DNA from 2 places in the Salinarimonas chemoclinalis genome. Region 2 is predicted to be linked to the other one. Evidence: riboswitches for the same ligand, from Rfam matches in the RefSeq annotation. Region 2 holds a riboswitch; the other holds the start of a gene.
The links. A riboswitch is a leader RNA that binds a small molecule or an ion and turns the genes downstream of it on or off. The one in region 2 is predicted to bind cobalamin.
Positions count from the first base shown of each region.

Region 1 (7,169 bases), on a different contig from region 2:
GACCACCCGCCCATCGCGAGAGACCGCGCCGTCGGGCCGCCCGTCGGCGAGGTGGGCGAAGGGCCGCACGGCGTCGGGGCCGGTGGTCTCGCCCACGTGCATCTCGTAGCCGGAGAACGGCGCGCCGTCGGCGAGCGCCGTCCCGCTGACGGCTTCCAGCGTCTTCACGCCGGTGAGCCGGGTCTCCAGGTCGAGGAGCCCGAGCCCCGGCACGACGCGGCCCGGAGGCCCCTCGATCCCGTCGGGATCGGCGATGGAGCGGCCCAGCATCTGGAAGCCGCCGCACAGCCCGAGCACCCGCCCGCCGCGGCGCACGTGCGCGGCGATGTCGATGTCCCAGCCCTGGGCGCGCAGGAAGGCCAGGTCGTCGATCGTGGTCTTCGAGCCCGGCAGCAGCACCAGCGCCGCCTCGGCCGGGATCGGTGTCCCGGGCTCGACGAGGACGAGGCGCACGCCGGGCTCCTCGCGCAGGGGGTCGAGATCGTCGAAGTTGGAGATGCGCGGCATCACGGGCACGGCGATCGTCACCCCCTTCCCCGTCTCGTCCCGCGGCTCGCGTTCGAGGCCGAGCCGGTCCTCCGCCGGCAGCCGCCCGGCGTCGGCGAAATGCGGCACGAGGCCGAGCGGCGCCCAGCCGGTATGGGCGGCGATGAGCCGCATGCCGTCGGCGAAGAGCGACGGGTCGCCGCGGAAGCGGTTGACGACGAAGCCCGCGACGAGCGCCGCGTCGGCGGAGTCGATCACCACCTTCGTCCCCACCAGGCTCGCGATCACGCCGCCCCGATCGATGTCGCCGACGATGATCACCGGCGTGCCGGTGGCGCGCGCGAAGCCCATGTTGGCGATGTCGCCGGAGCGCAGGTTCACCTCCGAGGCCGAGCCCGCGCCCTCGACGACGACGAGATCGGCCTCTCGGCGCAGCCGGCCGAACGAGTCGAGCACGGCCTCCATCAGCCGCGGCTTCCAGGCCTGGTACTCCCGCGCCTTGGCGGTGCCCACCATGCGCCCCTGCACCACGATCTGCGAGCCGATCTCGCTCTGCGGCTTGAGGAGAACCGGGTTCATGTGCACCGACGGTGCGACGCAGGCGGCGCGCGCCTGCAGCGCCTGGGCGCGGCCGATCTCGCCGCCGTCGGCGGTGACGGCGGCGTTGTTCGACATGTTCTGCGGCTTGAACGGCCGCACCACGAGGCCGCGGCGCGCGAAATGGCGGCACAGGCCGGCGACGAGCAGCGACTTGCCGACGTTCGACCCGGTCCCCTGCACCATCAGCGCACGCGCCATCAGAACTCGATCCCTTCCTGCGCCTTCACGCCGGCGGCGAAATGGTGCTTCACCAGCGCCATCTCGGTGACGAGATCGGCGGCCTCGATCAGCTCGGGCTTGGCGTTGCGGCCGGTGACCACGACGTGGAGATCCGGCCGGCGCGCGCTCAACGTGGCGACCACCTCGTCCAGCGGGAGATAGGAATAGCGCAGCGCGATGTTGAGCTCGTCGAGGATCACGAGCCGGATGCCGGGATCGTCCATCAGCTCGCGCGCCTTGGCCCAGGCGCGCTCGGCGGCGGCGACGTCGCGCGCCTTGTCCTGCGTCTCCCAGGTGAAGCCCTCGCCCATCGTGTGCCAGGAGATCTGGTCGTCGAAGCGCGCGAGCGCGAGCTTCTCGCCGGTCTCCCAGGCGCCCTTGACGAACTGCACGACGCCCACCCGGAAGCCGCGACCGAGCGCGCGCAGCATCAGCCCGAAGGCGGCCGTCGACTTGCCCTTTCCGGGGCCGGTGTTGACGACGAGAAGCCCCTTCTCGAGCGTCTTTCCCGCCACTTCCGCGTCCTGCACGGCCTTGCGCTTGGCCATCTTCTCGCGATGGCGGCGGGCCTCGTCGTCCTCGATCGTCATGTCACTTCACCTTCATCGGGAGACCGGCGACCATGAAGGTCACGGCGTCCGCCCGCGCCGCCAAACGCTGGTGCAGCCGGCCGGCCTCGTCGCGGAACCGGCGCGCCAGGGCGTTGTCGGGCACGATGCCGAGCCCGACCTCGTTCGACACGAGCACGACCGGCCCCGGCGCGTCCAGGCAGGCCGCCTCGAGCGCGGCCCCGGCCGCGGCGACGTCGCGCTCGGCGAGGATCAGGTTCGTCACCCACAAGGTGAGGCAATCGACCAGGATCGGCGCCCCCGCCGGCCCCTCGCTCATCGCCTCGGGCAGGGCGAGCGGCGCGTCGCGGGTGATCCAGCCCTCGGGGCGCCGCGCGCGGTGCTCTTCGATGCGCGCCTCCATCTCCGAATCGAAGGCCTGCGCCGTCGCCACGTAGACCCACGGCGGCGCGTACGCCTCCACGAGCGCCTCGGCATGCCGGCTCTTGCCGGAGCGTGCGCCGCCGAGCACGAACGTCAAGCGAGGCGAGGCGCCCCGTACGGGCTTCTCCGGGGTCATGCGCGAGGCCGTTGAAGTTCGTTGGCGCGACGGCTAATCATGGTGGCGACGGTGCCCCGGAGACGGGGTGAAAAGGGAATGCGGTGAGACACCGCAGCTGCCCCCGCAACTGTGAGCGGAGAGCCCGTCGCTCTCATAGTCCACTGGGCTCGTCCCGGGAAGGCTGAGCGACGAGGCCGCGACCCGCGAGCCAGGAGACCTGCCGTCGACCGCTTTCATGGGCTTTCCGGCCGGGGTGCGCCGGGGGGTTTGCCGGCCGCACGGTGTTCTCCGTCGGCCGCCTCTCTCCGTGGAAGCACGAAGCACGGGCGCCCTCGGGCGCAGACGGAGAGAGAAGAGACATGACCGGACCAGGCTCCACCGAAACGCGAATCCTCGTCGCCCTCGCCGGCGTGCTCGCCGCGACCCCGGCCCTCGCCCACCACCCGCTGGGCGGGGACGTCCCCGGAACGCTCGTGGACGGGCTGATGTCCGGCCTCGCCCACCCGATCCTGGGCGTCGATCACCTCGCAGCCCTCGTCGCCGTCGGCCTGATCGCGGCGCGCGGCGCGGGGCTGCTCGCGGCGCCCGGCGGCTGGGTGCTCGGGATGCTCGCCGGCGTCGCGCTGCACATGGCGGGCGTCGGCCTGCCGTTCGGCGAGGCGCTCGTCGCCGGCACGGTGCTCGCGCTCGGCCTCGCGCTCGTGGCGCCCGGCGCGCTCTCCCGCCCGGCCGTGCTCGCCCTCGTCGCCGCGGGCGGCTTCATGCACGGGCACGCGCTGGCCGAATCGATCATCGGCGCGGAGGCGACGCCGCTCGTGGCCTATCTCGCGGGTCTCGCCATCGTCCAGATCGCGCTCGCAGCCGGCATCGCGCTCGTCGCGCGCGGCCTCGGCCGCGAGCCGGCCCAGCCGGCCGGCCTGCGTGCCGCGGGCCTGGCGCTCGCCGTGGTCGGCGCCGGCTTCCTCGTCTCCGGCCTCGTCGGGTCCGCGTGAGCACGGCCATGACCGCCGCCCCCGTGGACGTCGTCGTCCACGTCTGCACCACCTGCCGTCCGGCCGACGGGCCGGACGCGGCCGACGAGAGGCCCGGCGCGATCCTCCTGCGCATGCTGGAGGACGCGCTCGCCGCCCGCGCGGCGGCGGGCGCGCCGCTGCCGGTGCGCCTCGCGCCGGTCGCGTGCCTCTCCGTCTGCAAACGCCCCTGCACCGTCGCGGCGACCGCGCCGGATCGTTGGACCTACGTCTGGGGCGACCTCGACCCGGCGACGCAGGTCGACGAGATCCTCGACGGCCTCGCCCGATACGCCGCGAGCGCCGACGGGATCGTGCCCTGGCGCGAGCGTCCGCGGATCTTCAAGACGGGCGTCGTCGCCCGCATCCCCCCGCTGCCGGGCCTCGCCCCGGCGGCCGCCGAATAGGAGCCGTCCCCATGGCGAGCCTGTCGAAAATTCCCTGCACGGTCCTCACCGGCTTCCTCGGCGCCGGCAAGACCACCCTCGTGCGCCACCTCGTCGAGAACGCCGGCGGGCGCCGCATCGCCGTGCTCGTCAACGAGTTCGGCGATCTCGGCTTCGACGGCTCGTTCCTGGAGGGCTGCGGCATCGCGGGCTGCACCGCCGAGGACATCGTCGAGCTGCCCAACGGCTGCATCTGCTGCACGGTGGCCGACGATTTCGTCCCGGCGCTGGAGAAGCTCCTCGACCAGGCGAACCCGCCCGAGCACATCCTCATCGAGACGTCGGGACTGGCGCTGCCCAAGCCGCTCGTGAACGCCTTCAACTGGCCCGCCATCCGCTCGCGCGTGACCGTCGACGGCGTCGTCGCCGTGGTGGACGGTCCCGCCGTGGCGTCCGGGCTGTTCGCGCACGATCCCGCGAAGCTCGCCGCCCAGCGCGCCGGCGACGCCTCGGTCGACCACGACGACCCGCTGGAGGAGGTGTTCGAGGACCAGCTCCTGTGCGCCGACGTCGTCGTCCTCAACAAGGTCGACGCGATGAGCGTCGACGAGCGCCGCCGGGTCGCCGCCGACATCCGCGGGCACCTGCCGCGCGCCGTCGAGATCCTCGAGGTCGCCCACGGCCGGGCGGATCCCGCCGCCCTGATCGGGCTCGGCGCCGCGGCGGAGGGAGACCTCGCCGCGCGGCCATCGCATCACGACGACGCCGGCGAGCACGATCACGAGGACTTCGACAGCGTCGCCATCCCCGTCGCCGCGGTCGAGAGCCCCGACGTCCTGATGCGGCGCGTCGCCGAGGCCGCCGAGGTCGCGGGCGTGCTGCGCATCAAGGGCTTCGTCGAGGTGACCGGCAAGCCGATGCGCCTCGTCGTCCAGGGCGTGGGCACGCGCGTGTCGCAGAACTACGACCGGGCGTGGAAGCCGGGCGAGCCGCGGGCCGGCTCGCTCGTCGTGATCGGGCTGCACGACTTCGACCACGCCGCCGTCGCGCGCGCGCTCGCCGGCTGAGGGACGCGGTCCGCCCGCCATGCACCTTCTCCCCGCGAGCACGGTCTCCCTCGACGAGGGTGAGAGCGCCGTCGACCTGGCCCAGCCGCCGGGCGACGTCGTCGTGCTCTCCTTCGCCGATTCGGACCTCGCGGCGCTCGCCGCCGCGAGTGCCGCGTCGCGCGGGGGTGCGGCCGACGGGCCCTCGATCCGCCTCGCCTCGCTGAGGCGGCTCAAGCACCCGCTCTCGGTCGACCTGTGGGTGGAGAACACCGCGGCGAAGGCCCGCTTCGTGCTGGTGCGCTGCCTCGGCGGGCTCGACTATTGGCGCTACGGCGTCGAGCGTCTCGCCGATACCGCGCGGGCGAACGGCATCGCGCTGGCGGTGATCCCCGGCGACGACCGGCCGGATCCGCGCCTCGCGGATCTCTCGACCGTGCCGAGGGCCTGCTGCGACGCGCTCGAAGCCTATTTCATCGCCGGCGGGGTCGAGAACATGGGCCGGCTGCTCGCCGGCATCGACGCCTGGCTCGCCGGCCGGCGCGCGGCGATCGCACCGCCGATCCCGACGCCGCGGGGCTTCGCCTGGTCGCCGGAGCACGGGCCGGAGACGCCCGAGGCGGCGCTGGCCCGCCTGCCGACGGAGCGGCCGCTCGCGCCGATCCTGGTCTACCGCTCGGCCGTTCTCGCCGGCGAGACCGGCCCGGCCCGGGCGCTTTCGGAGGCGCTGGCGGCACGGGGGCTCGCGCCGCTCGTGCTCGCGGTGTCGAGCCTGAAGGACCCCGAGGCGGTCGGCGTCGTGCGCCGGGCGCTCGCGGCCCGCAAGCCGGCCGTCATGCTCGCCACCACGGCCTTCTCCGCCCGCGAAGGCACGGCCTTCGTCCTCGACGCCGCCGATTGCCCGGTGCTCCAGGCGATCCCCGTCGGCACGACGCGGGACGCCTGGGCGGCGTCCGAGCGCGGGCTCTCGGCCGCCGATCTCGCCATGCAGATCGCGCTGCCCGAGTTCGACGGCCGCATCGTCGCCGGACCGATCGCCTTCAAGGCCGAGGCCGCGCCGGACCCGGCGCTGGCCTTCGCTCGGCGCGAGAGCGCGCCCGATCCGGCCGGGATCGCCGCCGTGGCGGACCAGGCCGCCGCCTGGGCGCGGCTTTCCGCGACGCCGCGGTCCGAGCGCCGGCTCGCGATGGTCCTGTCGGACTACCCCGCCCGCGGCGGCCGCACCGGCTTCGCCGTGGGGCTCGACACGCCGGCGAGCACGGCGGCGATCCTCGAGCTCCTCGCGGACGCCGGCTACGACATCGCGCGAGCGGTGGACGCCAAGGCGCTGATCCCGCTTCTTCTCTCCGGGGCGGAGGCGATGCGGGTCCCCCTCCCCGTCTACGAGACCCGGCTCGCCCGCCTCCCCGCCAGCCGCCGGGCGGAACTCGCCGAGACCTGGGGCGCACCGTCCGACGACCCCGCCTGCGACGGCGACGCCTTCGTCTTCCGGGTCGTGCGCGCCGGGAAGGTGCTGATCGCGCTCCAGCCGGATCGCGGGCGCGGTGACCGCAAGGCGTCCTACCACGACCCGAATCTGCCGCCGACGCACGCCTATTGCGCCTTCTACGCGGCCCTTGGGCAGGAGCCCGAGCGCATCGATGCGCTGATTCATCTCGGCACGCACGGCACCACCGAATGGCTCCCCGGCAAGGCGGTGGCGCTGGCCCCCGACGACTGGCCGCGGCTGCTGACGGGCGCGACGCCCGTCGTCTACCCGTTCGTGGTCGACGACCCCGGCGAGGCGGCGCCCGCGAAGCGCCGGATCGGCGCGGTGACGATCGGCCACCTGACGCCGGACGTCGTCGAGGCGGGGCTCGACGGGGAGACGGCGGCGTTGAAGGAGCGGGTGGAGGAATTCTCCTCCGCCCAGGTGCTCGACCCGCGCCGCGCAACCCTCGTCGCCGCCGACATTCTGGAACGCGCCCGCGCGAGCGGCCTCGCCGAGGCCTGCGGCGTCGACGCGCAGACGCCCATGGACGAGGCCCTCACCCGGCTCGACGCCCATCTCTGCGATCTCGCCGAGACCGCCTTCCGCGACGGGCTCCACGTCTTCGGCGTGTCGGGTGACCCCGCGAGCGCCGCGGGCGAGCGCGCGGGCCTGCTCGCAGCCCTCGACGGCCGCTTCGTCCCGCCCGGGCCGGCGGGCTCGCCCTCGCGCGGGCGCGTCGACGTGATGCCGACGGGGCGCAACCTCACCACGCTCGACCCGCGGGCCATCCCCACCCGCGCCGCCGCCGAGCTGGGGAGGCGCGCAGCCGCCGAGATCGTGC
Region 1 covers NZ_JBGMWH010000002.1:73,855-81,023, reverse strand. The annotation lists gene AB9M23_RS04170 (cobyric acid synthase) at 1-1,284, opposite strand, end outside; gene cobO (cob(I)yrinic acid a,c-diamide adenosyltransferase) at 1,284-1,895, opposite strand; gene cobU (bifunctional adenosylcobinamide kinase/adenosylcobinamide-phosphate guanylyltransferase) at 1,897-2,394, opposite strand; cobalamin riboswitch at 2,466-2,654, shown strand; gene AB9M23_RS04155 (HupE/UreJ family protein) at 2,775-3,407, shown strand; gene AB9M23_RS04150 (DUF1636 family protein) at 3,416-3,832, shown strand; gene cobW (cobalamin biosynthesis protein CobW) at 3,844-4,878, shown strand; gene cobN (cobaltochelatase subunit CobN) at 4,898-7,169, shown strand, end outside.
Region 1: linked by a shared signal. The riboswitch ahead of AB9M23_RS04155 (HupE/UreJ family protein) and the one ahead of AB9M23_RS21455 (DUF1636 family protein) in region 2 are both predicted to bind cobalamin.

Region 2 (7,169 bases):
GGCTCGACGCGCTCGTCCACTGCGCCGTCGCGGCGGAGGCGGACGATGCGCCCGCGGAGCCCGAGCCGGGCGCGCGGCTCCTCGTCTCGGCGACGCCGGCGGGCGCCTTCGCCGGGCAGGCGGGGGCGATCGCGCTCTTCGATGCGGGCGTGTGGCGCTTCCTCGCGCCCCGGGCGGGCTGGCGCGTCTACGTCGTGGCGACGGCCGCGCTCCTCGTCCACGACGGCACGGCCTTGCGGCCGCTCGCGGATTTCGTCCCCGCGCCGGAGGAACTGCCTCGGCTCGGCATCGGCACGGCGCCGGATGCGCTCAACCGGCTCGCGGCGAAGCTCAACGCCGCGCTCTTCGCCGCGCTCACCACGGCCGAGGGCGGCACCGGGGACCTGCGCTTCGTGCTCAACAAGGAGGGCGCGGGCGCGACCGTCTCGCAGCTCTACCAGTCCGGCTTCGGCGGGCGGGCAGAGACGGGGCTGATGTCGGACGACGACTTCCGCATCCGCGTCTCCGCCGATGGCGCCACCTGGCGCGACGCCGTGCATCTCGAGGCGGCGACGGGGTCGGCGCGTTTCCCCGGCGGGCTGCCCGGTCTCGCCGGGGGCTGGCGCAACCTCCTGATCAACCCGCACCTCGCAGTGAACCAGCGCGGATTCGCCGGCGGCGCGCTGGCGGCGGGCGCCTACGGCTTCGATCGCTGGAAGGCGGGGGTGGGCGGCGCGACGCTGTCGCGGGCCTGGGAGGGGACGACGACCCTCGAGGGGACGATCGAGCAGGTGGTCGAGGCGCCCGACCTGCGCGGCGAGACCGTGACGCTCTCGGTGGAGGACCCGTCGGCCGCGCTCGACGTCGCGATCGGCGCGGATCCGCATTGGGCGAGCGGCACGATCGCGGCGGGTGCCGGACGCCGCGGCGTCGCGCTGCCGGTGCCCTGGGAGGCCTTCGCGGACGTGACCGTGCGCATCTCGGCCGCCGCGGAGGCGACGTTCCGGCGCGTGCAGCTCGAGGTGGGCGGCGTGCCCGGCGCCTTCGAGCGCCGGCCGATCGCCGTCGAGGAGGCGCTGTGCCGGCGCTACTTCTGGATGGCTGGCCTCGACGCCGCGAACCGCACCCTCGGCACGACGGCGGGCCTCGACGACACCCATCATCAGGCGCTGGTGGCCTTCCCTGTCGCCATGCGCGCGCAGCCGACCTGCGTGCCGAGCGGTGCGGGCGACTTCGCGCTCGCCGTCGACGACGCCACCGGCTGGGCCGAGCGAACGCTCACGCTCCTCGAGTTCCTGGAGGCGAGCCGCGAGGCGGCGCGCTTCCGCCTGTCCACGGGGATCGTCACGCCCCGCGGCCGCGCCGGCCAATGGCGCGCCTACGGCTCCGGGCGCCTGCCCTTCGATGCCGAATTGTGACGTCGCAGCCACGGGAGACCACCATGACCGAGACCAAGACCCCGCTCGCCAGCCGCACGGTGTGGGCCAACATCGTCGGCCTCGCCGCCCTCGTCCTGCCGCTGGCGGGCTTCGACGCCGCCGCGCTCGACACCGACCGCCTCGCCGAGGCCGGCGCGACCTTCGTCGCGGCGGCGAGCTTCATCGCGTCGAGCGTGTTCCGCGTCGTCGCGACCCGCCGCCTGCGCGGGTGAGGCGATCGGGGCCGGGGACGGGCGTTCGGCCTGCCCCCGGCCGCGAATCCGCCTCATGCCCGTCGCCGCCCGTCGTGTCCCGGGTCGAGCACCGCGTGGGCGGCCAGCGCCAGCGCCGCGATGGCGCACAGCGGCGCGAGCAGCAGGCGCGGCGCCTCGATCAGGAAGGGGCGGTACTCGTGGATCATCGCCCCCCATTCCGGCCGGCCCGTGTCCGCGGCGAGCCCTAGGAAGCCCAGCGCCGCGACGAGCGTCACCGCGCGCGCCGCATCCGCTCCGGCGAGCGCCCCGACGGGGCCCGCCAGTGCCGGGACGAGGTGGCGGGCGAGCGCGCGGGGGCGATCGAGCCCCAGCGCTTCCGCCGCGCGCCAGTAGGGCTCGGCGACGAGGCGCTCGAGCAGCGCCGCGACGGTGATCGCGTAGGGCGCCCAGGCGCTCGCCGCGAGCGCGAGGCCGGCGGTCGCAGGTCCCGCGCCCATCAGGGCGGCGAGCACCAGGGCGACGACGAGGGTCGGCGCCGCGAGCGCGACCTCCGCGAGGCGCCGCGCGGCGAGGGCCAGCGGCGCGGGGCCGAGCGCGATGGCGCTTCCGGCGGCGACGCCGAGCCCGAGCGTCGCGAGGAGCCCGATCGCCAGCGCCACGAGCGAGGGTGCCGCACCGGCGGCGAGGCGGGCGAGGAGATCGCGCCCCAGATGATCCGTCCCCAGCGGATGCGCGGGGGAGGGGCCGGCGAGCGTCCGCGCCAGGTCGATGGCGTGCGGGTCGCCCGGGGGGGCGAGCGCGCCGAGCGTCGCCGCCGCGACGATGCCCGCGGCGAGCGCGAGGCGGGCGCCTCTCACGCGCCGACCCGCGGGTCGAGGCGCCGGCGCGCCAGGGCGGCGAGCGCGTGCACTCCCAGCAGCCAGAACGCGACGAGGGCGACATAGGCCTGCAGCAGCGCGTAGTCGCGCGTCGCCACCGCCGCCACCACCCGGTCCGACAGGCCCGGCACCGAGAACACGATCTCCGCCACCGCCGTGCCGCCGACGATCCAGGCGGCTTCCGGCGTGATCGCCGCGAGCACGGTGAGCGCCGCGTGCCGGCGCCCGTGCCGCCACAGCGCGCGGGTGCGCGAGAGGCCCTTCATCCGCGCCGTGACCATGTACGGCGCCCCCGCGGCTTCCGCGAAGGCGACCCGCGCGACCCGGGCGACGGCGCCCACGGAGAACAGCGCGACGAGCGCGATCGGCAGCACGAGCCGCTCCGCGACCGAGCCGGTGAGCGGGGCGAGGAGCCGCCATTCGACGGCCACCAGCCAGAGCAGCACGAGCCCCACCGCGAAGGCCGGCAGCGCCTGGGCCGAGACCGCGAGCACCCGGCTCGCCCGGTCGGCGAGCCCGCCCGGGCGCGCCGCGGCTGCGAAGCCGAGCGCGAAGCCGCCCGCGACCGCCGCCGCGAGCCCGCCCGCGCCGATCGCCGCCGACCACGGCGCGCGCACCGCGACGTCGGCGAGGATCGGCCGGCCCGTCACCGGCGACACCCCCCAGTCCAGCGTCAGGAAGCCGCCGAGCCACGCCGCGAACTGCACCGGCAGCGGCCGGTCGAGCCCGAAGGCGGCGCGCAGCGCCGCGACCGCGTCCGGCGTCGGCGCGACGTTGCCCGCCGCGAGCAGCATCTCGACCGGATCGCCCGGCATCGCGCGCACCAGCGCGAAGGCCGCCGCGGTGACGAGCAGCCATGCGCCGAGGAACCCCGCGCCGCCCCGCAGCGCCGTCGCCATGCGCTCAGTCCGCGGGCAGGAGGTCGGGGCGGATCACGTAGTAGTCCGAGCCCCAGGGCTCGTAGCCGGCGAGCCGGTCGGAGAGGCCCACGTGCCATTCCGGCGTCACGAGGTAGGCCACCGGCACGCCCTCGGCCGCCACAGCCTGAGCCTCGCGCGCGAGGCGGATGCGCTCGGCGGGGTCTTCCGCGCTCGCCAGTTCCGCGACGAGCGCGTCGAGTGCGCCCGACGACCAGCCGGCGTAGTTGCGCGCGCCCTCGCTCCCGAGGAAGAGCGAGAGGAAGAAGGCCGGATCGCCCGCGGGTGCGGTGTGCTGCGCCCAGAGCAGGAGGTCGAAGTCGCCGCCGGAGGCGACGTCGTTGGGCTGTTCCGTCACGCGAGTCGTCACCCCGACGCCGATCTCGGCGAGCGCCGCGCGCAGGACCGGCTGGAGCGTGACGAGATCCGGCCGCTGCGGGTAGGCGACGAGGTCGAGAACGAGCCGCTCGCCGTCCTTCGCGCGCACGCCGTCCGCGCCGAGGCTCCAGCCGGCCGCCTCGAGCAGGCGCCGCGCCTCGACGGGATCGTGGGCCGGCACGACGTCGGCGGCGAAGGGATAGGTCTGCGCGAAAGCCCCCGCCGCCGGGCGCCCGGCGCGGATGGCCGCGACGAGCGTCGCGCGGTCGACGGCGCGGTCGATCGCGCGCCGCACGGCCGGATCGGCGAGGGGGCCTTCGCGCGTGTTCATGAACATCATGTACTGGTAGGCGACCGGGAACGAGCGCGCGGTGACGCCCGCGCGGTCGCGCAGCATCGAGAGCGCCTCCACCGGCAGGTTGAAGGCGAGGTCGACCTCGCCCGCCGCCAGGGCGATCGCCATCGCCTGCCCGTCGCCGACCCGCCTCAGGTCGATCGGCGCGCGGGCCTCGGCGTTCGGGTAGTGCGGGTTCGGCGAGAGCGCGATGCGCGCGCCCGGTTCGAACGAGGCGACCGAATAGGGGCCGGTGAAGATCGGGCCGGCATCCGTCCGCCGGTAGACCGGGAAGGCCCATTCCGCGAGGATCGACGGCAGGATCGGTGTCGGCCGCTCGGTCTCGACGAGGAGCGTGCGCGCATCGAGCGGCGTGAAGGTCAGGCGCCCGGCGCTGGCGCGCGCGGCCGGGTTCTCCGCGCCCGTGCGGTTCAGCGCGGCGGCCACCGCCTCCGCCTCGACCGGCGTCCCGTCGGAGAACATCCGGCCCGGGGCGAGCGACACGATCCAGGCGCCGTCGTCCCGACGCTCGGCCGCCTCGGCGAGGAGCGGCACGATCGTCCCCTCCCGCGAGACCGTGAACAGGCCCTCCGCGACGCCGTGCGAGACGAGCGCCCAGCCGGCCGAGCCGTCGACGGGGTCGAGGCTCTGGGTCACGAAGGTCTTGGCGACGACGAGGGGCGCGGGATCGGCGGCGAGAGCGGTGCCGGCGAGGGCGGTGCCGGCGAGGAGGGCCGCGGCCAGGATGGCGCGGCGGGTCGGCGCGAGGCGGATCATGCGAGGGCTTCCAGGTCTTCGGGGTCGAGGGGGCCGACGAGCGGGCTCGCCGTCGGGACGGGTGGGATGCGGCCCAGGATGCCGGCGCGCAGGACTTCCGGCCGCGCGCCGCGGGCGAGGAAGCCCTCCGACGAGGCCGCATAGGGGGCGAGCACGTCGAGGACGGCCCGCGCATCCTGCTCGGGGTCGAGATCCCCGAACACGTAGGTGAAGCGCCCGGAGCCCGAGAGCGCGACCACGCAGGGGCGCTTGCACTGGCTCATGCAGGCGACGCCGCGCAAGGCGAGGCCGTCGGGCAGGTCGTCGCGGCCGGCGGCGGCTCGGGCGATCGCCGCCGCGAAGCGCGCGCCGCCACGGACGTCGCCGTACGCGTCCTCGCGATCGTCGCGGCAGCGGGTGCACACGGAGAGGACGACCCGACCTTCGAGGGACGGGTCGCTCATCGCGACGGCGTCGGCACGATCACTGCGGCGGTCGAGAGCGCGAATGCGTGTGGCGGGCCGGCGGCCCGCCTCGGGTCACGAATCATGGTCACTCCTCCGGGCCTCCCCGCCCGTCTGGTGGTCTCGGTGCCGGCGGATCGCCGACGTCGGCAGGTCTCCTGGCTCGCGGGTCGTCGCCGCCCCCCGCCTTCCCGGCCCTCGGGCGGACGCCCGACGGCCAGTGGCATGATGGGAGGAGGCTCGCCGCTCACAGTTGCGGGGGCAGCCCCGGAGTCGCGCCTGCCGCGGTTGCGGAAGGCCCTCACCGGATTCCCTCTTCGTCCCCTCGCGGGGAACCGACGAGGGCAGGCTATCCTCTTCCAGCGGCGCGTCAAGCCGCCGCAGGCGCCCGCCTCTCACAGAAATGTAACGCTATAACATCACGTAACGAGATGCGGTCGTCCGGTCAAGCGGTCGTGCTTGCACGGGCGTCCGCGCACCCCCACACTGCCCGCCATGCTGACCACCTTCTTCGCCGAGCTGCGCGCCGCGCGCATTCCCGTCTCGCTGCGCGAGTACTTGACGCTGCTCGGCGCGCTGGAGCGCGACCTCGCGGGCAAGCGGGTGGAGGATTTCTACTATCTCGCTCGCGCCGCGCTGGTGAAGGACGAGCGCAACCTCGACAAGTTCGACCGGGTCTTCTCGCGCGTCTTCGAGGGGCTCGGCACGATGGGTGAGGCGCTCGAGGCCGCGGAGATCCCGGAGGAATGGCTGCGCAAGATCGCCGAGCGCTACCTGACGCCCGAGGAGAAGGCCGAAATCGAGGCCAAGGGCTGGGATCGGCTGATGGACGAGCTGAAGCAGCGCCTCGCCGAGCAGAAGGGCCGCCACCAGGGCGGCAACAAGTGGATCGGCACGGCGGGCACCTCGCCCTACGGCGCCTATGGCTACAACCCCGAAGGCATCCGCATAGGCCAGGACGGCAACCGCAACTTTCGCGCGGTGAAGGTCTGGGACAAGCGGGAGTTCAGGGATCTCGACGACCGCGTCGAGCTCGGCACCCGCAACATGCGCGTCGCGCTGCGCCGCCTGCGCCGCTTCGCGCGCACGGGCGCCGCCGACGAGCTCGACCTCGACGGCACGATCCGCGAGACCGCCCGGCAGGGCTGGCTCGACGTCAAGATGCGCCCCGAGCGGCGCAACGCGGTGAAGGTGCTGCTCTTCCTCGACGTGGGCGGCTCGATGGACTGGCACGTCGAGCGCGCGGAGGAGCTGTTCTCCGCCGCGCGGGCGGAGTTCAAGCATTTCGAGCACTTCTACTTCCACAATTGCCCCTACGAGGGCCTGTGGCGCGACAACCGCCGCCGCCATGCCGAGACGATCCCCACCCTCGACGTGATCCGCACCTTCGGGCCGGACTACCGGGCGGTGTTCGTCGGCGACGCCTCGATGAGCCCCTACGAGATCCTGATCCCCGGCGGCTCGGTGGAGCACTGGAACGAGGAGCCCGGCCAGGCCTGGCTCGAGCGCTTGACCGCGCACTTCGGCCGCGCCGCCTGGCTCAACCCCGTCCCGGAGGCGCACTGGGGCCACACCCAGTCGATCGGGCTCGTCTCGCGGCTGATGAGCGGGCGCATGTTCCCGCTGACGCCGGACGGGCTCGACCGGGCGATGCGGGAGCTGGTGAGGTAGACGCGGGTGAGCACGGGCACCCGCGACGGGCTCACACGGCCTTGCCTCGTCCGGGCCACCCGAACGTCGCGAGCGCGACGCCGGCGAGCGCGAGGGCCCCGCCGAGGATCTGCTGCGGGCCCGGCGTGTGGCCGAGCACCAGCGCGGCGAGCGCGACCG
Region 2 covers NZ_JBGMWH010000026.1:21,143-28,311, reverse strand. The annotation lists gene AB9M23_RS21480 (DUF2793 domain-containing protein) at 1-1,397, shown strand, start outside; gene AB9M23_RS21475 (hypothetical protein) at 1,421-1,630, shown strand; gene AB9M23_RS21470 (ABC transporter permease subunit) at 1,684-2,469, opposite strand; gene AB9M23_RS21465 (ABC transporter permease) at 2,466-3,389, opposite strand; gene AB9M23_RS21460 (ABC transporter substrate-binding protein) at 3,394-4,896, opposite strand; gene AB9M23_RS21455 (DUF1636 family protein) at 4,893-5,339, opposite strand; cobalamin riboswitch at 5,471-5,694, opposite strand; gene AB9M23_RS21450 (vWA domain-containing protein) at 5,835-7,010, shown strand; gene AB9M23_RS21445 (DMT family transporter) at 7,042-7,169, opposite strand, start outside.